DNA from 3 places in the Promicromonospora sukumoe genome. Region 2 is predicted to be linked to each of the others. Evidence: predicted binding sites of a transcription regulator. Region 2 holds the regulator's gene; each other region holds the start of a gene.
The links. Region 2 encodes LexA, which represses DNA repair genes until DNA is damaged. Its sites were predicted from a motif close to TCGAACANNTGTTCGA; they were not measured.

Region 1: a site for LexA is predicted at 2,394-2,409, ahead of FHX71_RS28795 (HNH endonuclease signature motif containing protein). Genes of this name have one in related genera too.
Region 3: a site for LexA is predicted at 5,038-5,053, ahead of FHX71_RS10745 (HNH endonuclease signature motif containing protein). Genes of this name have one in related genera too.

Annotation. Positions count from the first base shown of each region.
Region 1 covers NZ_JACGWV010000001.1:2,148,422-2,155,789, forward strand. The annotation lists gene FHX71_RS09445 (MFS transporter) at 1-19, shown strand, start outside; gene FHX71_RS09450 (sigma-70 family RNA polymerase sigma factor) at 46-1,293, opposite strand; gene FHX71_RS09455 (YrdB family protein) at 1,519-1,887, shown strand; gene FHX71_RS09460 (iron chaperone) at 1,931-2,287, opposite strand; gene FHX71_RS28795 (HNH endonuclease signature motif containing protein) at 2,453-4,321, shown strand; gene FHX71_RS09470 (MFS transporter) at 4,777-6,357, opposite strand; gene FHX71_RS09475 (alcohol dehydrogenase catalytic domain-containing protein) at 6,354-7,368, opposite strand, start outside.
Region 2 covers NZ_JACGWV010000001.1:984,621-991,988, forward strand. The annotation lists gene FHX71_RS04385 (ATP-dependent DNA helicase) at 1-1,321, shown strand, start outside; gene FHX71_RS04390 (L-lactate dehydrogenase) at 1,480-2,466, shown strand; gene lexA (transcriptional repressor LexA) at 2,605-3,420, opposite strand; gene FHX71_RS04400 (LysM peptidoglycan-binding domain-containing protein) at 3,613-4,224, shown strand; gene nrdR (transcriptional regulator NrdR) at 4,365-4,847, shown strand; gene FHX71_RS04410 (DUF5302 domain-containing protein) at 4,907-5,260, shown strand; gene FHX71_RS04415 (helix-turn-helix domain-containing protein) at 5,451-5,708, shown strand; gene FHX71_RS04420 (Dyp-type peroxidase) at 6,582-7,368, shown strand, end outside.
Region 3 covers NZ_JACGWV010000001.1:2,432,074-2,439,441, reverse strand. The annotation lists gene FHX71_RS10765 (alpha/beta fold hydrolase) at 1-652, shown strand, start outside; gene pcaC (4-carboxymuconolactone decarboxylase) at 1,036-1,437, shown strand; gene FHX71_RS10755 (sulfite oxidase-like oxidoreductase) at 1,582-2,244, shown strand; gene FHX71_RS10750 (ferredoxin reductase) at 2,237-3,106, shown strand; gene FHX71_RS10745 (HNH endonuclease signature motif containing protein) at 3,370-4,962, opposite strand; gene FHX71_RS10740 (MMPL family transporter) at 5,202-7,343, opposite strand.

The DNA.
Region 1 (7,368 bases), 1.2 Mb from region 2:
CGACCGTTCTGCGGTCTGACGCTCGGGCGGCTGGCTCGTGGTCGGCTAGCTGTCTGACGGCTGGTCATCGGCCCGGTGCGCTGCGGCGCGCCGGGCCGCCGTGCGCTCCTCCAGCTCGCGCCGCAGGGCTGCCTGCAACCGGTCGAGGTCCGCGAGCGGCCCCAGGTGCCCGAGCTTGCGGGGGTTGATCACACCGCGGATGCCCGACAGCAGTCCGTCCGACACCTCGAACGACCAGGTGCCGATCAGGCCGCCGCCGACGGCGTCGTCGGCCACGATGAGCAGTCCCGGCTCGCCGCCCACGAGCGCCCGCTCGAAGTGGAGCGGCGCGCCCCGGCTGATGAACGTGGCCAGCATGCGGGCGACCGTCACCCGCCCGGCGACCGGCCGGACGATCGACATGCCCTGCGGCACGTTCCCGCCGCCGTCGCCCGTGAGCACGACGTCCTCGGTCAGCAGCTCCAGGAACGAGTCGACCGCGCCGTCCTCGCACGCGGCCAGGAAGCGGGACACGAGCTGCTCGGCGCGCGCCCGGTCGGCCGCGCTGCGTGGCCGGGTGCTCCGTGCCGGGGCGGGGGTGTCGGCGTGCGTCTGCGCCGGTGGCTGGGCCTGTGCTGGGGGCTGTGCCTGTGCGCGGGGGTGTGCCGGGGTCGAGTTCTCGCTGGAGTTCGACGCCGGGGCCTGAGCCGTCGTGCTCGCCGCGATCCGACGTCGGGCACGCGAGGCGAGCTGCCGCGCCGCGACCTCGCTCGTGCCGATCACGTCGGCGGCCTGGCTGTGCGGGAAGCCGAGCACGTCGTGCAGCAGGAACGCGGCCCGCTCGGTGGGGGTCAGGGTCTCCAGCAGCACCAGGAACGCCGTGGAGAGGTCGTCGGCGAGCTCGGCGTGCCGCGCGACGTCGGGCGACGGCGTGGCCATCGCCACCGGGAGCGACGGGAAGGGGCCGACGAGCGGCTCCGGGAGCCACTCACCCACGTACGACTCCCGCCGCACCCGGGCAGAACGCAGCACGTCGATGGCGATCCGCGTCGTGACCGTGGTGACGAACGCGTCCGGGTTGCGCACGTCGGGCGTCTGCGAGACGCGCGTGAGCGCCTCCTGCACCACGTCCTCCGCCTCGGCGACGCTGCCGAGCATCCGGTAGGCCACTGTGAACGACAGTGGCCGCAGCCGCCCGAGCGCGGCATCGTCCAGGAAGGTGCCAGGGCGCTGCGCCGTGCCGGTGTCTCCTGGGTTCCTTGCGGTGCCCGACGGCGAGGTCAGGGGCTCCATCGACTCCGTCGGCTCCGTCATACGGACATCGTCTCGCGTCATACCCCCTCGACGGGACAGGGGTCCGAGACGTGACAGGAGCCCGAGACGTGACAGCCGCAACGGAGACATCGGCACGAGGGACGGGGGAGTGGAGCTCGGCCGCGGTCGGTAGTGGTGTGTCGTCGGACAGGTCGCGTTGTCGTGCGGGGTGCGCCGTCGGACGTGCCTGCCGTCGGACGACGCATGCTGAGTACCCTTGCGCTCGTGCGAACAACTGCTCTCGTCGTGCGTTTCCTCCTCGAGCTCGGCCTCGCCGCGGCCGCGGGCTACGCCGCCTGGAATCTCGCCGACGGCGGATGGCGCATCGCCGCCGTCGTGCTCGCGCCGATCGTCGTCATCGCACTCTGGGCGACGTTCCTTTCGCCGAAGGCCCCCGTGGTGATCCCGCCCTGGGTCAAGCTCGTGCTGGAGGCGGCCCTCTTCGGCGTCGTCGGATACCTGTGCTGGCGCGCCGGAGCCCCCGTCGCCGGGGCGGCGCTCGCGGCCGTGTGGCTGGTCGACCGGCTGGTGCTGTGGTTGACGCGCGGCACGCGCAGCGTCTTCGAGCCGGAGGCTGATACCGGGCCTCGGTGAGCGTTCGGGTGAGTCTCGCGGTGGGTCGTCGTCCTCGGGCGGATCACCGTGACCGCATGGCGTCGATCTCGTCGCGACGAAACAGGACGAGGCGGTCCAGGACGTCGTCGGGCAGCGGCCGCTCGGGCGTGAACCGCACGGTGCCCTTCGACGTGGAGTAGCCGGCGAGGTCCGGTGCGAGCGCGTCGATCGCGGACGGGCTGAACGGGTACAGCCCGATGTGCTTGGCCGTGGCCCGCGCCGAGACGAGCGGGCTGCCGCGGTAGCGCAGGGCGGCCATGCCGTAGCTCATGCCCTCCTCGGCGTCGGGCACGAGCTTCAGCGCGCGGGTCCGCACGTGTTCGACGGCGTCCTTGGCCGGTCCGTCCAGGCCGGCGATGTACTCGGTGAACTCGTCCATGAGCACAGCCTCGCCAGGTCGGCCGGGGACCGCGAGGGCAGGTAGCGCTGGCGCCTCCTTGCCCGGTGCGAAGGGTTATCCACAGATTTCAAATGTGCCTCGCGATGCGTATAAATGTTCGAGACAATGGTGTCAGGCGAACAGCGAGGACAGGGGGTGGCATCGATGGAGTCGAACAACGGGACGGGACCAGGAGGCGTGCCCCCGGCTGGTGCGGGCAACGGCGGTGCTGGTGCTTCTGACGCCGCTAGCGCTGCCGGCGGTGCCGGTGCCGGTGCCGGTGCCGGTGCTGGTGGCGGTGCTGGTGGCGGTGCCGTGGGTGTGGGTTCGTTGGAGGGTGTGCTGGCCCGGATCGAAACCGCAGTTGGTGAGCTGGCAGGCCTGCTCACCCCGGAGGTGCTCCGGGGGTGGGAGGCCCCGTCGGTGGGCCGTCTAATGGACGCGCACGCCCGGATCCGTCGGGTCGCGGGCCGGCTGGACGGGGTGCGGTTGACGGTGCTGCCGCGGATCGAGGACGACGGTTCCTGGCGGTCGGGCGGCATGGCCCGCACGTTCGCGTCCTGGCTCCGGCTGCGTGAGGGCGTCTCGGCGTCCACGGCCCGTAAGGACGTGACCACAGCCCGCCGCCTGGCGACCGCACTGCCCGCCACGCGGGAGCGCCTGGTGAATGGCACCGTGGGGGTGGATCACGCCCGGGTGATGACGGAGGTAGCGCCCACGAGCGAGACGCGCGAGGACGCCCTGGCGTGGTTGATCGATACCCGCACCGGTGAGCCGACGACCCCGGAGGCGTTCGTGCACACGGTCGCGGTGGACCTGCCGGACCCGCAGGACGACCCGGACGGCACCCGAACCCGCGACCGGATCACGCAGGTGCTGCAGACCGCGGTCAGCGAGGGCACGTTGGTCACGGGTGAGGGCCTGGTGCTACACGAGGCGGGGGTGTTGAACGCGGACCAGTTCCGGATCGTGGCCCGCCGGTTCGCGACGGTCACCGACCCCGACACCGACGACCTCGACGACGACAAGGCCGCCGCGGGTGAGTTCCTGGACGTGTCCAAGACGCTGGGCGGTTACCACGTGGCCGGGTTCCTCACCGACGAGCACGGCCTGCTGGTCACGACGGCGATCACCTCGCTCCTGGGCGCCCCGGCAGCGGGCGACGACAGGGGACCGGGTCAGCGTCGGGCGCAGGGCCTGGCGGATCTCGCGCGTCTGGTCCTGGACACCAACCAGGTCTCTCCGGGTGCGTCGATCCCGCCGCATCTGAATGTGACGGTGTCCTGGTCGGAGCTGGTTACCCAGGTCACCCGCACCCGCGACGGTTCCTGCCTGACCTGCGGCCAGACCGCCCCCGGCCAATCGCGCCGGGGGAGCGGCCGACGACCCGGGACGGGACTGACTGGCGGCGTCGCGGGTGCAGCAGACCCGGCGGTCCCAGCAGGACCCGCGGAGACCGCAGGATCGCCTGGTGCTGGTGCTGGTGCTGGTGCTGGTGCTGGTCCGGGGTTGTTGTCATCGGGTGGTGGGGTGTTTTCGGAGTCGGGTGGTCGGGTGCCGCGGGGGTTGTTGCGGCGGTTGGCGTGTGACAGTGCGGTCACCCGGGTGGTGTTCGGTCCGGATGGTGCGGTGGTGGATGTGGGTCGGGCGCAGCGGACGGTCTCGGGGCAGATGCGTCGTGCGGTGATCGCACGGGACGGGCATTGTGTGTTCCCGGGGTGTGATCAGCCGCCGTCGCGGTGCGAGGTGCATCACGCGGTCACGCACTGGGCCCAGGGTGGTGCCACGTCTGTGAGCAACAGTGCGTTGTTGTGCTGGTTCCATCACCAGCTCGTCGATACCCGGGGTATCGCCATGGCCTGGGCCGGCAAGCCCACCACGACCAGCACCACGGTGGGTGTGCTGGTGGAGACGGGGTGGGCGTTCACCGACGCGCGTGGTCACCGTATCCGCCTGCCCGAAGCGATCGAGCCTGCACCGGACAGCGGCGGGTCCGACGATCAGGCCGGCACGCCGCCGGCTGTGGCTGCATGACCGCCACGGCCGGACGGGGGTGTTGCAAGCCGAGCGCGGGTTCGGACCGAACCCTGCTGAGCCCGACGACCCGACCGGCACACCACATGCGGCGGCCGCATGACCAACACCTCCGGCGTCGGGCGGGCGAACACCACGCCCGCCCGACTGTGGCAACACGACCACGACCGCAGGACCGGTGCCAGCATCCCCTGTCTCTGTCGCGCCCGCTGTCACGGCCCGTCCGTGACCCGCCGCTGGATGCCCGAACCCCCCGGGGGTCTCAACCTGCCCAGGGGTCTCAACCGCGGGGCGAGGCGCACGACCACGCCGAGCAGGCCGCACCGTCCGGGTCAGCGCCCTCGATGCCGTGGGGTCTCAATCTGTCCTAAGTCTTAACCTGCCCTGGGCCTTCACCAGCCCTCAGGTCGGTGCCGTGCGCTGTCCCCGCCCTGCGTCGGAACAGCGCACGGGGCTCAGGACGCAGGGACCGAGCCCACGACCCGGGTCCGCCCCGCGAGCAGGACCGCCGTCGCCGCCAGCAGCCCCGTCAGGCCCAGGACGACGGCGTAGGCGGGCAGCCCGGCGACGTCGTACAGGGTCCAGAGCAGCGCGCCGGTCGCGGAGGACGCGATCGCCGCTGCGACGGCGTCGGCGACCTGGAGTGCGGACGAGGCCGAGCCCTGCTCGTGCGGCGGTGCCAGCTCGAGGGTGAGCACGGAAAGCGTCGGGTATACCAGGCCCATCCCGCTGCCCGAGAGCACCCAGAACGCCATCCCGACGCCGGCTGGCACGCCCGGGAGCACCAGCAGCGCCGCGCCGACCGTCCCGAGGGCGAGCAGGCCACCACCCAGCCGCACGTACCCGGCGTGGCTCAGGTGGAGCAGGTTGCGTCCCCGCACCCACGACGCTCCGGACCAGCCGAGAGCGCCCACCGTCAGGATCAGCCCGGCGCCACCGGGGCTCAGGTGCCGTTCGTGCACGAGCAGCAGCGGGAGCAGCACCTCGGCGCCCGTGAAGGCCCCCGATACCAGGGCCCGCACCGACACGACGGCCGGCAGCCCGCGTCCCGCACGCAGCACGGACAGGGCCAGACGCAGCGCCTGTACCACGGGCCGTTCGGGCTGAGCATCCGCGCGGTCGTCAGCACCGGTCCTGGGTGCGTCGCTCGCGACGCCGTGACTCGCGGCGGCAACCCGCGCGTCCGCCCGGTCGCCGACGAGGCCTCCGACGGGAACGGGGCGCGTGCCGCCGTCCGTATCGACCATTCGACCGGTTCCGGCTTCGGCTTCGGGACCGGCATCTGTGTCGCGTCCGCCGTTGCTCTCGCCGTCAAGCACCGCGCCGTCCAAACCCGTGCCGTCCAGGCCCACCCTGTCCGAAACCACCCCGTCCGACACGACACCCTCGGCCGACACCCGCCCCTCACCCCGCGCCGCCGTGAGCCCAGGGCGCATCAGGATCGCCGCCGGGACGGTGAGCACCGCGGCGCCGAGGAATACCCAGCGCCAGCCCAGGTGGTCCACGACGAGACCGGCCAGACCCGGCCCGACGATCGCCGGCACCACCCACGCCGCGGCGAACGCGGAGAACACCGCCGGACGACGTTCCGCGACGAACACGCGCGCCACCAGCACGTACAGCGCGACGCCGAACAGCCCGCTGCCGACACCCTGGACGGCGCGTCCGGCGATCAGGGCGCCCATGCCGGTCGCGGTCCCGGCGACCACGAGCCCGACCACGAAGAGGGCCACGCCGGTCCACATCGCCGGCGTCGGCCCCGTGCGGTCGCACCAGCGCCCGGCGGTGAGCATGCCGACCACGCTCGTCGCGAAGACCACCGCGAAGGCGAACGTGTAATGCCGCAGCCCGTCCAGGTCGACGGCGATCGTGGGCATCGCCGTCGCCACGGCGAGGGCCTCGAAGGCCCCGAGCGAGCAGAGCGCGATCATCCCGATCAGGACGAGGCGCTGCCCACCGGGGCTCAGAGAGCCGGGGCCCGCATCGATCTGCGCGTTCGTCCGCGCGCGAGAGGCGGGAGAGACGGTCGCGGTCACACCAGCACCACCTTGCCGGTCGTCCGACGCTCCTCGAGCTCGCGGTGCGCGCGGGCCGCCTCCGCGAACGGCACGCGGTGCTTCGCCACCCGCCACCGGCCCGACGCCGCCAGCGCCAGCGCGCGCTCCTGGCACGGCCGCTGGTCGGACATCGGAGGCGCCTGCGGCCCGACGGCGTAGCGCACCTCGACCGGCGACTCGATCTGGTCGTCCTCGGCCCAGGCGGTGTAGCGGTTCGGAGTCCCGGAGGCCCAGCCGTACGCGACGAGTCGGCCAGTCCCGTCGTCGCCAGTCTCGTCGCCGTCAGCCCCACCGCGATCAGCCGCACCGCCGTCGGCCCCGCGCAGCAGGCTCGTGGCGGCCGTGCCGAGGTCCCCGCCCACGCCGTCGAGCACGAGCGTCGCCGGGGAACCACGGAGCGCCGCTCGGGCCGTGTCCAGCCAGCCGTCGGCGGAGTAGTCGACCAGGGCCAGCCGGTCCGTGCCGGGCGTGTCGCCCCGCACGAGGTCGCCCAGGAGGTCCTGCAGCACCCGCAGCTTGGCGGGTCCGCCGGCGAGCGCGACGACGCGCGCGCCGGAGCGCAGCGCCTCCTGGACGAACAGGGTGCCGAGCCCGCCCGCGGCGCCCGTCACGACGACGACGTCGTCCGCCGTCACCGCGGCGATTTCGAGGGTGTAGACGGCCATCCGGCCGGTGCCGATCATCGTGATCGCGTCGGCGGGGTCCAGGGGAGCGCCGTCGGGCCCGTCCGGCAGGGCGTGCAGCTTCTCGGCGCCGACGACGACGCGCCGGGCGTACCCGCCGCCGTCGGGCACCGCGCCGAGGTGGGCCGCCACGGGCCGCCCGGCCCACGCGCTGTCGACCCCGGGGCCGACGGCGGCGACGGTGCCCGCGATCTCGCGGCCCGGCACGGTCGGGAGGCTGGGCAGGGGGAGCGGCGGGCCTGCCTCGCCGCGCCGGAGGCTCGTGTCCAGCAGGTGCACCCCGTGCGCGACGGCGTCGACGAGCACC
Region 2 (7,368 bases):
CATCGCGGCGACCGGCAGCCCGGGTGTGCTCCCGGAGCACGACGTCGTGGTGGTCGACGAGGCGCACGAGCTCACCGACCGCGTGACGTCGTCGGCCACCGTCGACCTGTCCATGGCGTCCGTGGAAAGCGCGGCGCGGCTGGCCCGCCGGCACGCCGGGACCAACACGGACACGCTCGACGCCGCGGCGCAGAGCCTCGGCACGCTGCTGGTCACCGCCCCGGCCGAGCGGTTCCCGAGCGGCCTGCCGGACGAGCTGCGCCTGGCGGTCGGCGCGGTGCGGGACGCGGCCCGCGAGGTGCTGAGCACGCTCAAGCCCGAGGGCGGCAAGGGCCCCCAGGGCAAGGACGGCGGCCAGCCCGACCCGGGCCTGAAGATGGCGCAGGGCGCGGTGCTCCAGCTCTTCGAGACGGCCGAGCGGATGGCGGCGCAGGACACGACCGCCGACGTGCTGTGGTGCTCGCGACCGGACAACGGGTGGGGCGGGTTCGGCGACAACGTGACGCGCCTGCACGCCGCGCCGCTGCACGTGGCCGGCCTGATCCGTACCCACCTGCTGGGGGAGTCGACGGGCGTGTTCACCTCGGCGACGCTGGCGCTGGGCGGCACGTTCGACGCCGTCGCCGGCACGCTCGGGCTGAACGGCAAGGACGCCCCGCCGTGGCACGGTCTCGACGCGGGCAGCCCGTTCGACTACCCCAAGCAGGGCATCCTCTACATCGCGCGGCACCTGCCCGCCCCGGGCCGCGAGCCCACCACGGAGGCGCAGCTCGACGAGATCGCCGAGCTGATCACGGCGGCCGGCGGGCGCACGCTCGGCCTGTTCTCGTCCCGGCGCGCGGCCAACGCCGCCGCCGAGGCGATGCGGGAGCGGCTCGACTTCCCGATCCTCGCGCAAGGCGACGACCAGCTCCCCACGCTGGTGCGGGAGTTCGCCGAGGACCCGGCGACCTGCCTGTTCGGCACCCTGTCCCTGTGGCAGGGCGTCGACGTGCCGGGGCCGTCGAACCAGCTCGTGCTCATCGACCGCATCCCGTTCCCGCGGCCCGACGACCCGGTCAAGGCGGCGCGCGCCCGGGCCATCGAGCAGGCGGGCGGCAACGGGTTCATGGCGGTCTCGGCCCAGCACGCGGCGCTGCTGCTCGCGCAGGGCGCCGGCCGTCTGGTGCGCAGCATGGACGACCGGGGCGTCGTGGCGGTCCTCGACCCGCGGCTCGCGACGGCGCGGTACGCGTCGTTCCTGACCCGGTCGATGCCCGGGTTCTGGCCCACGACCGACGGCAAGCTGGTCCGGGCGGCGCTCGCCCGGCTCGACACGTAGCCGTCGCTGCGCGGGTCCCACGGGCGTCGCGCGGACGCTCCTCTCCTTTGAGACCTAAGTTTCTCCGCTTTGGGGCGGCCCAAAGCGGAGAAACTTAGGTCTCAAAGGAGAGGAGCGTCAGCCCACGCGACGGGGGCCTCGGCGCCTAGCCTGAGGTCATGGCAGTCATCCCGGACGTCCCCGCCCAGCCCGCCGGCTCCCGGACCACCAAGATCGCCGTGGTGGGTGCCGGGGCCGTGGGCTCGACGCTCGCCTTCGCCGCGCTGACCCGCGGCTCGGCGCGCACCATCGCCCTGCTGGACATCGACCGGCAGAAGGTCGACGCCGAGGTGCTCGACCTGCAGCACGGCCTGATGTTCACGTCCCAGGCGCACGTCATCGGCTCGGACGACCCCGCGGTGTGCGAGGGGGCAGACGTCGTGGTCGTGACCGCCGGGGCCAAGCAGAAGCCGGGCCAGAGCCGCGTCGACCTGGCGGAGGCGACGATCGGGCTGATGCGCACCATCCTGCCGGGCCTGGTCGAGGCCGCGCCTGACGCGACGTACCTGATGGTCACCAACCCCGTGGACGTGGTGACCTACGCGGCCCTGAAGATCTCGGGCCTGCCGCGCGAGCGCCTCTTCGGCAGCGGCACCGTGCTCGACTCGTCCCGGCTGCGGGTCGTGCTCGCGGAGCGGTGCGGCGTCGCCGTCGGGAACGTGCACGCCTACATCGCCGGGGAGCACGGCGACTCCGAGATCGCGCTGTGGAGCTCGGCCTCGATCGGCGGCGTGCCGCTGCTCGACTGGGTGCCGGTGGGCGGTGCGGCGCCCCTGGACGCCGAGGTCCGCGCCGAGGTGCACCACGAGGTGGTCGACTCGGCGTACCGGATCATCGCGGGCAAGGGCGCCACCAACTACGCCGTCGGCCTGGCCGCCACGCGGATCATCGAGGCGGTGCTGAAGGACGAGCGCCGGATCATGCCGGTGTCCTCGCTGCTGGACGACTACTACGGCATCAGCGACGTGTGCCTGTCCGTGCCGTCCCTCGTGGACCGGCGTGGGGTCGCGGACCCGGTGCGGGTGCCGATGTCCGACGACGAGCTGGCCGGCCTGCGCGCCTCCGCGGAGAGCGTGCGCGCGGTACAGAAGCGGTTCGGGTTCTAGGTCTCGACAAGCTCGACCAGCGGGGGGTCAGGCTCGACCCGCGGGGGACCAGGCTCGACCGGCAAACGAAAGGCTCGACCAGCATTTCGCTGGTCGAGCCTGTCGAATCGCTGGTCGAGCCTGTCGAGACCTTCGTGCTCAGAGGCTCCGCAGCACCGCGACGACGCGGCCCAGGATCTGCGCCTCGTCACCCGGGATGGGCTCGTAGGCCGGGTTCTGCGGCAGCAGCAGCACGTGCCCGTCGGTCTGCTTGAAGGTCTTGACCGTGGCCTCGCCGTCGATCATGGCGGCGACGATCTCGCCCTGCTCGGCCACGTTCTGGCGGCGCACCACGACCCAGTCCCCGTCGCAGATCGCGGCGTCGACCATCGAGTCGCCCGCGACCTTGAGCAGGAACAGCTCACCGTCACCGACGAGCTGGCGGGGGAGCGGGAAGACGTCCTCGACGACCTGCTCGGCGAGGATCGGGCCACCGGCCGCGATGCGGCCGACCAGAGGCACGTACGACGGCGGCGGGGTGCTCGCGTCGTCGGGCACGGAACCGCCCCAGTGGACCTGGCCGCTGCGTCGCGGCTCCGGCCAGTGGATCTCGCCGCGCGTCGGCTTCTCGACCTGCTCGGCCAGGGGTTCGACGAGCTCCATGGCGCGCGGCCGGTTCGGGTCGCGGCGCAGGAAGCCCTTCTTCTCCAGCATCTGGAGCTGGTGCTTGACGCTCGACGGGCTGGCCAGCCCGACGGCCTCGCCGATCTCACGCATCGACGGCGGGTAGCCTCGCGTCTCGAACGACTGCCGGATCGTGTCCAGCACGAGGCGCTGCCGCTCGGTGAGGCGGTCTGCCGGCGAGATCGCGTGGACGTCGGCGACCGCCCCGTCGCCCGGCGCGTCCAACGTGGCGACACCCGAGAGTGCCGTGTCGACGGCTCTCGTGTCGCTGGTCCCGTCCCGTCCCGTCATGCCCGTGCCCCTCCCGTTCCGACAAATGTTCTCCTGTGCGCTGCCCACTCTAGATCACAAATGTGCTCGGCTCAAACGAATGTTCGAGCGTGTCTCGACACGGGCGGTGTCCCGTGCTACACAATGGTACGAGCGTTCGACGAACGTGTGTATGAACGGACAAGAGTTCGAATCGTCTTTCGAGGAGGGGCCATGGGGGACGTGATCCCGCTGCGGCAGTACACCCCGGCGTACGGGCAGGTGTCCGGAACGAGTGCCACGGTGCGGGCGTACCGGCCGAGCCCGGCGCACCCGGCCGGCCGAAGGCTCGCACCGGCCGAGCATCGCGCGGCCGCCCCGGCGCACGGACCGCGCCGGACGGGAGAGCCCCGCCAGGCACACGCACCCCGCCAGGGCTCCGCGCCCCACCGGTCGCATGCACCCCGCGAGTCCTACGCACCGCACCAGGCGTACGCGCGGCAGGCTCATCACCCCGCCACCGACCGGTCCGCGCTCGCCGACCGCCTCGGCCTGGCCGGCCTGCGGCTGACGCGCCGCGGCCGGGCCGTGCTCGTCCTGCTGGCGATGCTCCTGGTGGCGCCGATGGTCACGTGGGGGGCGACCGCCGTCGCAAGCGCCCCGGGCGAGCCGACCGAGGTGCGCGTGCACGCGGTGCAGCCGGGGGAGACGCTCTGGGGCTTCGCCCAGGAGGTCGCGGAACCCGGCGAGGATGTGCGGCAGGCCGTCGCCCGGCTGCAGGACCTGAACGAGATGTCGTCGGCCACGGTGCGTGTCGGCGAGCTGCTCCTGCTCCCGAAGGAGTGACGGGAAGCACCCCGAAAGTGGCCAGAGGCCACGATTCGCCGTCAAATGTTGCGGCGATGTTGCATGGGGGTGGTTTGCCCGCTTACGGTCGGGGCGCGACCGGATGTCTCCGGTCCGTGGCCGACCACGCTGGAGTGAGCATGCACTGCCCGTTCTGTCGCCACGCCGACTCGCGCGTGGTGGACTCGCGGACCGCCGACGACGGCCTGTCGATCCGGCGCAGGCGGCAGTGCCCGAACTGCAACCGGCGGTTCACGACCGTCGAGACCGCCAGCCTCTCCGTGGTCAAGCGCTCCGGCGCCACCGAACCCTTCAGCCGGGACAAGGTCGCCGCGGGCGTGCGCAAGGCCTGCCAGGGCCGGCCGGTCAGCGACGACGACCTCGCGATCCTGGCGCAGCGCGTCGAGGAGACCCTGCGCAGCAACGGCAGCGCCGAGATCGACGCCTACGAGGTGGGCCTCGCGATCCTCGGCCCCCTGCGCGAGCTCGACGAGGTGGCCTACCTGCGGTTCGCCAGCGTCTACCAGTCCTTCGACTCGCTCGAGGACTTCGAGAGCGCCATCACCTCGCTCCGCGCCGAGCGCGCCGAACGTGAGGCGGACCGCGCGGCGGCCCAGGCCTAGCCCACGTGTTGATCACAGCGGTTGCTGCCAGGATCGGCCCGGCTTTGGCAGCAGGTGCTGTGGTCGACGTCGTCGAACCGCTGGTGGGGACGAAAAGCGATTGGCACCCCGGCGTGCCGTGGGGCAGGCTGGGGCCGACGACGGACCCGATCGAGGGACCCCCGAAACAGGAGGAGGTGATCGGTGTGACGGACGAGAAGCCCAATGCCGAGGAGGCAGTGGCTCAGGACGCTGAGGCGCCCAAGGCCGCGACCGCGCCGAGCACGGACGCGAAGGCGCGGTTCAAGGAAGCGCTGGACCGCAAGAACGCCGCGCGCGGGCGTACCGCCGCGGGCGACGTGAACACGGGCGCGGTGCACGGGTCGGAGACGACCGGCCCCGTGCAGAAGATGTTCCGCCGCAAGTCCGGCTGATCCTCGGTGGTGGAGGCCGCTGATCTGGTGAACGACCAGGTCAGCGGCCTTTGTCGTACTTGCGCAGCACCGAGAGGAAGCCGGTGCGATGAGAGTGTCACGATTCCTGTCACGATTGGGGTGCCGATGGCTGCCCAATCGTGACCACCAGTACAAGGTGTGGTCGGCCGGACTGCCCCACCTGACATGCATGGGAACGAAGCAGGGCCAGCCGCTTGACCGGACGCCGATGTGGACGCTCGACGAGCTCTGCACCGTGTTTCGCACCACGCCCGTGCACACCTGGCGCAAGCACGGGCGCGGTTCCCGTGCCTACAAGGTCGGACGCCACCTGCTGTTTGCCGACGCGGACGTGCGTGAGTGGCTCGAGGCCTGCGCCGCTGACGCCGAGCGCGACGTGGCGTCCCGTGCCCCGGCAACGCGCCGGCCCACCGGATCGGGGTGGTGACCGTGGGAAAGGTCAAGCTCAAGCCCGGTCAGCACGGCAAGATCTTCGTGACCCAGAAAGGCCCGAAATCCTGGCGAGCAAGGACACGGGTGTGCTTGCTTGATGGTTCCGGGGCGTGGGCGACGGCCAGCGCGACGTCGGAGGACGGTGCTCGGCTGCACGCGCAGGACGCGGCGACAGCGAAGGTCAACGCCTCCCGCGGATCGGACGAGCTCGAGCCCGATTCGATGGTCGGCCTGGCCTGCATGCAATGGATCGCCGAGAAGTGCGTGCGGGCTACCTGGCCACGTCCGCCCATGCGGCTACAGGAGATCTGGTGGCCCACCTCGTGCTCGGTCTCGGTGGTCGTGTCATGGCCTTCTTTGACTGGCAGCTCCTCTACCAATGCTGTTTCGTATGGCTCGCTACGCGCCCCCGGACGGCCCAGCCCTACCGGCAGTATGCCTACCGCGTCGGGGACCAGAGGAGGGAGTCCTGGATTGCTGATGGCACGACTGGATGCCCGCTTGTGCCCTAGCGGCGAGGCGCCCATGAGCGACGGCGGATCATGCGGCGACACGTGAACCGCTAGCAGCCCTTTCCTATGCACACCGCATGCACTGGCATCTCGCCGGGTGAAGTAGCGGGTGAACTCAGTACAAAACCGTTGTCAGTACCCCAAATGGGTGCAAAAGTCCTACTGTCCGTAGGGGTGGGTGTGGGGCAGGGGGCGAGATGGCAGCGTTGAACGGCCGAATGGTCTCGTGCCCCTTCGTGGGCGGAACTGACGTCGATCGACGCGCAGTCTTGACCGCTGCCGCCGTGCTCAGCGTCGGAGCGCTGCTGGGCGGTTGTCAGAACCCTATGGCGACATCGCGCGTCTCTCACCCCGCGATGTCGTTTCCCGCTCCGCACGGGCAAACCGCGCTGTTGACCGCCCGAGCATCAGGGGCTGCGCTTCGTCGCGCTACTGCTGTGCTGGCGCAGCGCGTCAGATCATCCCGCACAGGGGTCATCGGACTGGGCTATGGCGTGTTCGACAAGCTGGGCCTGGTGGACCGGCGGCCGCTGGGATTGGCGCCCATGGAGACGTTCGCCGGAGACATCCTCGACCCGGCCAGGACCGATGCTGATCTCGTCGTTCAAGTCGATGGTCGCAGTCCGGACGGGGCGGCCGAGACGCTCTCATCAGTGCTTCGAGGCGTCGACGAATTCGACGTCAGCTGGCAGGCCGTACTTTCTCGGGAAGACAACCAACCTGAGCATGGTCGGGCTCTGAACCAGAACGTCTTCGGCTTCACGGAGGGCCTCGCGAACCCGTCTACCGAGGCCGAGGAAGCCATCGATCAGACGGTTCTCGTCGGGGCAGGCTCCGATGAGCCAGCGTGGGTCGTCGGTGGTACCTACCTCGCAGTACGCGTCCTGAAGGTCTCTCACCCTCTGTGGGACGCGGAGAGCATCGAACTGCAGGAACAGATCATCGGGCGGCGACGTGACGGAACCTGGCTCGACGGAACCTCGGCCAAAAATGAGCCGGACTTTGCGGGTGATCCCGACGGTGCAGTCACGCCTTTGGACTCCCACGTCCGACTGCTCAACCCCCGCGACGGCGCGGCCCCGCCGGTGATGCTCCGCCGGTCGTGGACCTGGTCGACCGACGCCGCCTCACGCGGGGCCGGGC
Region 3 (7,368 bases), 1.4 Mb from region 2:
CGGCACCGCGCCGACGCCGACCGCGGCCGAGCTCGACGGGCTGAGCATCGCCGACCTCGCGCGTGCCGTCCTCGACGTCGTGGAGCGCGCGCAGGCTCGGCGCGGGGACGTCGGCGCGCCGTTCTGGTACGCCGGGGTCTCGGTGGGCGGCGCGGTCGGCCAGCGGTTGCTGCTCGATGCGCCCGACCGGGTGCTGGGCGCGGCGCTGATCTGCACGGCGACCAGGTTCGGGGAGCCGTCGGGCTGGGCCGAGCGCGCCGACCTGGTACGCCGGGCGGGGACCCCCACCCAGGTCGAGGCGGCGGCACGGCGCTGGTTCGCGCCCGGGTTCCTCGACCGCGAACCGCAGGTGGCCCTGCGCCTGCTCGGCAGCCTGCAGACCGCCGACCGGTTCGGTTACGCCGCCGTTTGTGGTGCCGTGGGCGCCCACGACCTGCGGGGCCGACTCGGCTCGGTCGCCGTGCCCGTCGTCGCGGTCGCGGGCAGCACGGACCCCGCCACCCCTCCCGCGAAACTGGAGGAGATCGCCGACGCCGTCCCCGGCGCACGGCTCGTGGTGGTCGACGGCGCAGCACATCTCGCACCCGCCGAGCGGCCGCAGGCCGTGGCCGACCTGGTGCGCGACCTCGTCATGGGAAGGGTGACAGCGTGACCGACAGCAGCGAGGTCCAGAACAGTGGCGCGGCGTCGGACGGCGACGATCCGGCGTCGAACAGCGACCCGGCGTCGAACGGCGGCGAGGCCCTGGAGGAGCGGGCGACGCTGGAGAGCGACGAGACAGTGGACGCGGGCGAGGCGCTGGACACCGACGTGACGTCGACCAGCAACGCGACGTCGAGCAGCGGCGGGACAATCAACAGCCGCGGGACAACCAACAGCGGCGGGGCATCCGCCAGTGACGACCCTGTGTCGGACCGCGGCCCGGCGTCGAACGCGAGCGAGCCGCCGGGCAGCGGCGAGTCCGCGCGTGGGAGCAGCGAGCCGCACAGCGGCGACGCCCGGAGTCGCGCGGTCTCGCTCGGCAGCATCGGGCCGCTGAGCCGCAGGCCCGAGCGCGGGGACGACGTGCGCCGGCACGACGGCGCCGCCGTCCGCCGCCAGGTGCTGGGGGACAGGCACGTGGACAGCGCGATCGTGGGCACGACGTCGTTCACCGCCGACTTCCAGGACCTCATCACGCGCTATGCGTGGGGCGAGATCTGGACGCGCCCCGGCCTCGACCGGCGAAGCCGCTCGATGATCACGCTGACCGCACTCGTCGCGGGCGGGCACTGGGACGAGCTCGCGATGCACGTCCGGGCCGCCGTCCGCAACGGGCTGAGCGTCGACGAGATCAAGGAGGTGCTGCTCCAGACGGCGATCTACTGCTCGGTGCCGAGCGCCAACCGCGCGTTCAAGATCGCCCAGGACACGCTGCACGAGGAGGGGCTCGCCTAAGCCGGGCTGTGTTCGAGCCCGAGCCCGAGCCCGAGTCTGAATCCAAGTCCGAGTCAGGGTCTGAATCGGAGTCCGGATGCGCTCGCGGGTGATGTCGCCCGGTCCGTGGATGACGTCGCGCCCGTCGTCGCACTACCTTGAGGCATGACCAGCACGACCCCGCCCGCAGCGGGCGGCCCCGACCCCGTCGGACTCGACCACGGCCTCGGCGCCACACTCACCCCGGGCTTCCAGGGACGGGCTCGGCCCGAGGGCGTGACCCTCCCTCCCGGCCAGTACGAGGAGCAGGGCTTCCCGGTTCTCTCGGCCGGCCCGACGCCGAACATCGACAGCTCGCGGTGGAGCTTCACCGTCACCGACGAGTCCGGCGCTGCGAAGACCTGGACGTGGGCGGACCTGATGGCGCTCCCGCAGGACAAGCCGACCGTCGACATCCACTGCGTCACGCGCTGGTCCAAGTTCGGTACGCGGTGGCGCGGCGTCTCCCTCGACGTGCTGCTCGCCGACGTCCAGTCCACCGCCGACTTCGCGATGGTCGGCTCGTACGGCGGGTACACGACCAACCTCCCGGTCGCCGACCTGCTGGGCGGCAAGGCGTGGATCGCGCACACGTACGACGGCAAGCCGCTGCATCCCGAGCACGGCGGCCCTGCCCGGCTGCTCGTGCCGCACCTGTACTTCTGGAAGTCGGCCAAGTGGGTACGCTCGCTCACCCTCATGCCGACGGACCGGCCCGGCTTCTGGGAGAAGCTCGGCTACCACGACCTCGGCGACCCGTGGCGCGAGCAGAGGTACCAGGGTGACTGAGGCACGTCGATCGGCCACCACGCCAGAGGCCTCTGAGGCGACGGGGGTCGTCGAGCTGACCGGGGCGACCGGCGCAGCGGAGCCGCAGGGCGCGCGGCTCGGCGAGCGTTACGCCGTCCCGTCGGGTTGGCAGGTCGCCACGCTCGTCGGACGGCGCACCGAGAGCCCTTCGGCCGAGACCCTCGTGCTCGACGTCGCGGCGTGGCCGGGGCACCAGGCCGGGCAGCACCTCGACCTGCGCCTGACGGCCCCCGACGGTTACACCGCCGAGCGGTCCTACTCGATCGCGAGCGGCCCGACGCCGTCGGGCGCCGGCCGCGTCGAGGTCACGGTCCAGCGCGTCCGGGACGGCGAGGTGTCGCCCTACCTCGTCGACGACTTCCCGGTCGGATCGGCGATCGAGGTACGGGGGCCGATCGGCGGCTGGTTCGTCTGGGACCCGGCGCGGCACGCGGGCACGCCCGTGCTGCTCCTGGCCGGCGGCTCGGGTCTGGTCCCGGTGATGTCGATGGTCCGCGCCCGCCGCGCCGCCGGGGACCGCACGCCGTTCCGCCTGATCTACTCCGTGCGCACGCCGGACGACCGGCTCTACACCGACGAGCTGGACGCGCTCGCAGCCCGCGGCGACGGCTTCGAGGCCAGCACGATCTACACCCGCGCGGTCTCGCTGACGGCGCTGCGCGGCCCGCGCCGGCTGACGTCGTCCGAGGTCGCCTCGTGGGGCTGGCCGCCCGAGCTGGAACCGCGGGTGTACGTGTGCGGCCCGACGGGGTTCGTCGAGGCGGTCGCACGCATGCTCGTCGCCCAGGGGCACGACCCGGCCCGCGTCCGGACGGAGCGATTCGGCCCCGCCGGGGACTGAGGGGCGGATCGTGTAGAGGGCTGTTCGGCCAGTCCGGTGCAGGCCGGAACGGGCGGTGTGCGCCGGAGTGGCCGGGTGCTTCCTGCAGGTGGCGCTCAGATCGTCGCGTTTCCGGTGGGCGGCCCGTGGACAAGGGCGGGCGTGCCCGACCTTGGACCTGCGTGCGCCGTCGCGCCGTGTCTGCATGGCCCTGCCCTTCCCTCGTTCGTCGCGAGCTCCGGCTGCTCGCCCATCGGTCGATTCCCCCTCGTCACACGGTCTCGTCATGCGGTGCCCGTGCGGGTCGGGGGAGTGACGTGCCCGTTCGGGTGCGTGAAGTGCCAGCCGTCGTCGTAGTGCATGGCGATGTTCTGTGTGTCGACGAGATCGTGGTGGTGGAAGCAGAGCAGTGCCGCGTTGGCGGTCGAGGTCTCGCCGCCGTGCGCCCAGTGGCGCAGGGCATGGTGGACCTCGCAGCGGGCGGGCGGTTGGTCGCACTGACCGTAGACACACCGTTGGTCGCGGGCGATGACCGCTCTGCGCAGCTGCCCGGTGACGGTCCGCTTGCTGCGCCCGACGTCCAGGATCTGCGAGTCGGGCCCGAACACGATGCGCGTGACCTCGCTGTCGCAGGCGATGCGCCGCAGCACGGACGCGGGGACCGGGGTGCTCGTCTCGGTGAACACCGCCGGGCGCTTGATGTCGGGGACGCCGTCCGTGCTGGTCGACCCGGCACCTGCACCAGTGCCTGCGTCGGTGCCTGCGACCGCGCCGAAAAGGCCAGGTCCAGGAACAACGGGGTGAACGGGGTCGGCAACACCAGTCGCAGGCGGCCTCGCCCTGGTCCAGGTGGTTGGTGCCGAGCCGCTCCCGGGCCGGGTTGCCGTGCTCTTGGCTGCGAGGGCCTGGAGCTCTGTCCGGGAGACCGTCACGCTGAGGTGCGGGCGGACCGACGCACCGGTGCCGGTGTGACCGTGGTCGAGCACGATGCTGCTGAGGTCCGCGAGTGCCTGGCCGCGGCGCTGGCCGGGCGTGCGGTCGTCGTCGGCGGCGGGCGCGCCCATGATCGAGCCGATCGCCGCGGTCAGGGTCTGCCCGTGCTCCTCCGTGAGGAATCCGCTGAGGTGGTAACCGCCGATGGTGGGCGCCACGTCGAGGTACTCGCGCTGCCGAGCCTTCGTGTAGCCGCGCTCGTCGGCCTCCGGGTCGGCGTGGCGGGCGAAGTAGCGCACCAGACCGCGGAACCGGTCGGGACCGTTCTGCTCCGACCAGTCCAGGAGCTGCTCCTCCCAGGTAGGGGCGCCGGGGGCCGCGGTGTCGCCCGCTCCGTCGCCCATCTCCTCGACGGGCGTGGAAGACACTGGCTCCTCGACCTGGTCACCACCGTCAGGGACGTCAACGGGCTCGATGGTCGCCACGTCGACGGCGGGGGCGGCCAGTGCGTCGGTACGGACGGTGCTGGTGGTGGCGACGTCGACCAGGGCCCGGATCTTGTCGGTGCCGACCCGGCCGGCCAGGGCCGCGAGCAGCGTGGCGGGCAGATGGTCGCGGAGCGCCTTGGCGGTCCGGACGTCACGCCGCGCCGTCTGGGTCCGGGTGTCCTCGGCACGGGCCAGCCAGACGGCGAAGCTCCGGGCACCCGTCTGTGCCCAGAGACCGGCGGCCTCGATCCGCGGCAGGATCGACCAGCGCACGGCGTTCATCCGGGTGCCCGCCACCCGCAGGTGCGCCGACGCCGCCACGAGACGCGCAGTGGTCAGGGGCCCGTGACCGTTGTCCGGCCCCAGGCTCCCGGCCAGCTCGTCCAGGAGTCCGTCGAGATCTGCCAGGACCTCCTCCACGGGGCGCGAGGCACCTGATCGCTCATCCGCAGCCATGCTTCCCACCGCCTCTCGTGCACCGGAATGTCGTCGCCGGGCACCAGTGCGGCCCTCGGCGTTGACCCGATACTATCGAACAGGCGTGCGCAAGGTTGGTCAGAAGAAAGATCTGTGGATAACTTTTCGCAGGCCGTGTGACGGGTACCGTGGAGCGCATGGAAACCGAAAAGCCGGCCGGTCCACGAGGACCGGCCGGCTCGTCAGCCGCCGTCAGCAGGCGATCGACAGCAAGCCGCCTACCTCTCACCCCGCCCCAGCTTCGACGGCCACCAGACCTTGCGGCCGATGTCGTAGGCGAGCGCCGGGACCAGCAGCGAGCGGACCGCGAACGTGTCGAGCAGCACGCCGAACGCCACGATGAACGCGAGCTGCGCCAGGAACAGCACCGGGATCACCGCCAGGGCCGTGAAGGTCGCCGCCAGCACCAGTCCCGCCGACGTGATGATGCCGCCCGTCAGCCGCAGCCCGCGCAGCACGCCCTCACGGGTGCCGTGCACGAGCGACTCCTCCCGGACGCGGGTCATCAGGAAGATGTTGTAGTCGATCCCGAGTGCCACCAGGAACACGAACCCGAACAGCGGGACCGCCGGGTCGGCGCCGGGGAACCCGAACACGCCGTCGAAGACCAGCGCGGACACGCCCATCGCGGTACCGAAGGACAGCACGGTGGTCAGGATGAGCAGCACGGGGGCCAGGATCGACCGCAGCAGCAGCATGAGGATCAGCAGGATCACCACGAGCACGATCGGCACGATGACCGTGCGGTCGCGGATCGACGCCTCGTTCGTGTCAAGGTCCGTGGCCGATTCGCCGCCGACCAGGGCAGCGGGCAGCTCGTCGGCGTAGGCGGAACGCAGGTCGCGCACCGTCTGCTCCGCCGCCAGGGAGTCCGCGGCGTCGCCGAGCGTGCCCTGGAGCAGCACCGCGCCGTCGGACACCACGGGTTCCGGGGCGGGCGAGCCGGGCGGGCCGAACGGCTGGACGCCGTCCGCGGTCACGGGTGCGGTCGCGCTCGCGGTGTCGGCCGAGATCGCGACGCCCTCGATGCCGTCGTCCGCCAGCAGCACGTCGGCGGCGCGCTGCAAGTCCTCCTGCGGCGCGATCACGTAGACCGGGCTGCCGGAGCCGGCCGGGAAGTGTTCCGCGAGCCGTTCCTGCCCGTCGCGGGCCTCCGAGGAGCCCAGGACGAGCTCCGACTGCGGCACGCCGGAGGCCTGGAGCTGGGTGATCCCGATGCAACCGAGGGCGAGCACGGCCGCCGTCGTGATCCAGATGGCGCGCGGCCTGGCGCGGATGGCGCGCGAGACGCGCCCCCACAGGCCGGTCTCCAGGGCACCGGACTGTGCGGCGTCCGGGTCGTAGACGGGACGGCGCGGCCAGAACGCCGCACGGCCGAACGCCAGCAGGAGGGCCGGCAGCAGGGTGAGCGCGGCGAGCATCGAGAACGCGATGCCGACGGCGGCGACCGGGCCGAGCGTGCTGTTGGACCGCAGCTCGCTGAACAGGAGGCAGAGCAGGCCGGCGATGACGGTACCGCCCGACGCCAGGATGGGCTCGAACGAGCCGCGCAGCGCGCGCAGGGTCGCGGTCCACTTGTCCGGCGTGTGCAGCAGTTCCTCGCGGAACCGCGCCACGTACAGCAGGGCGTAGTCCGTCGCGGCGCCGATCACCAGGATGAAGAGGATGCCCTGGGTCTGCCCGCTGAGCAGCAGCACCCCGGAGTTCGCCAGGTGCCAGACCGTCAGCAGCGCGACGCACAGCGCGAACATGCTGGTGGCGAGCACTGCCAGCGGCAGCAGCAGCGACCGGTAGACGATGATCAGGATGACCAGCACCGCGGCCAGCGCCACGCCGAGCAGCAGACCGTCGATGCCGGCGAACGCCTTGACCAGGTCGCTGGAGAAGCCGGCGGGGCCGGTCACGTACAGCTCGACCCCCTCGGGCAGGTCCGCCGCCAGGGTCTCGCGCAGCTCGGCGGTCGCCTCGCCCACGTCGGCGTCGCCGGACAGGGGCACGAACGCCTGGGCGGCCAGGCCGTCGTCCGACGGGATGGCGGGAGAGACGTCGCCGTCCACCACGTCCAGGCCGCCGACGGCGGTCAGCCCGTCGCCGATCGTGGTGAGCTGGTCGTCGGTGAGCTCGTCGGGCGAGACGAAGACGACCAGGGCGGGGATCGCGTCGCCCTCGGTGAAGCCCGAGAGCCGTTCCTGCACCTCGGTCGCCTCGGCGGTCTCGGGCAGGTAGGCGGTGCGGTCGTTGGAGGAGACCTCGTCGATCCGGCCGAAGTAGGGGCCGCCGACGGAGGCGCCCACCAGCCAGACGAGGATCAGCACGGCGGGCAGCGTCACCCGGAGCCAGCGCGGTACACGGGAGGTCATCGTCGAGGAGCCTGTCCTGGTAGGG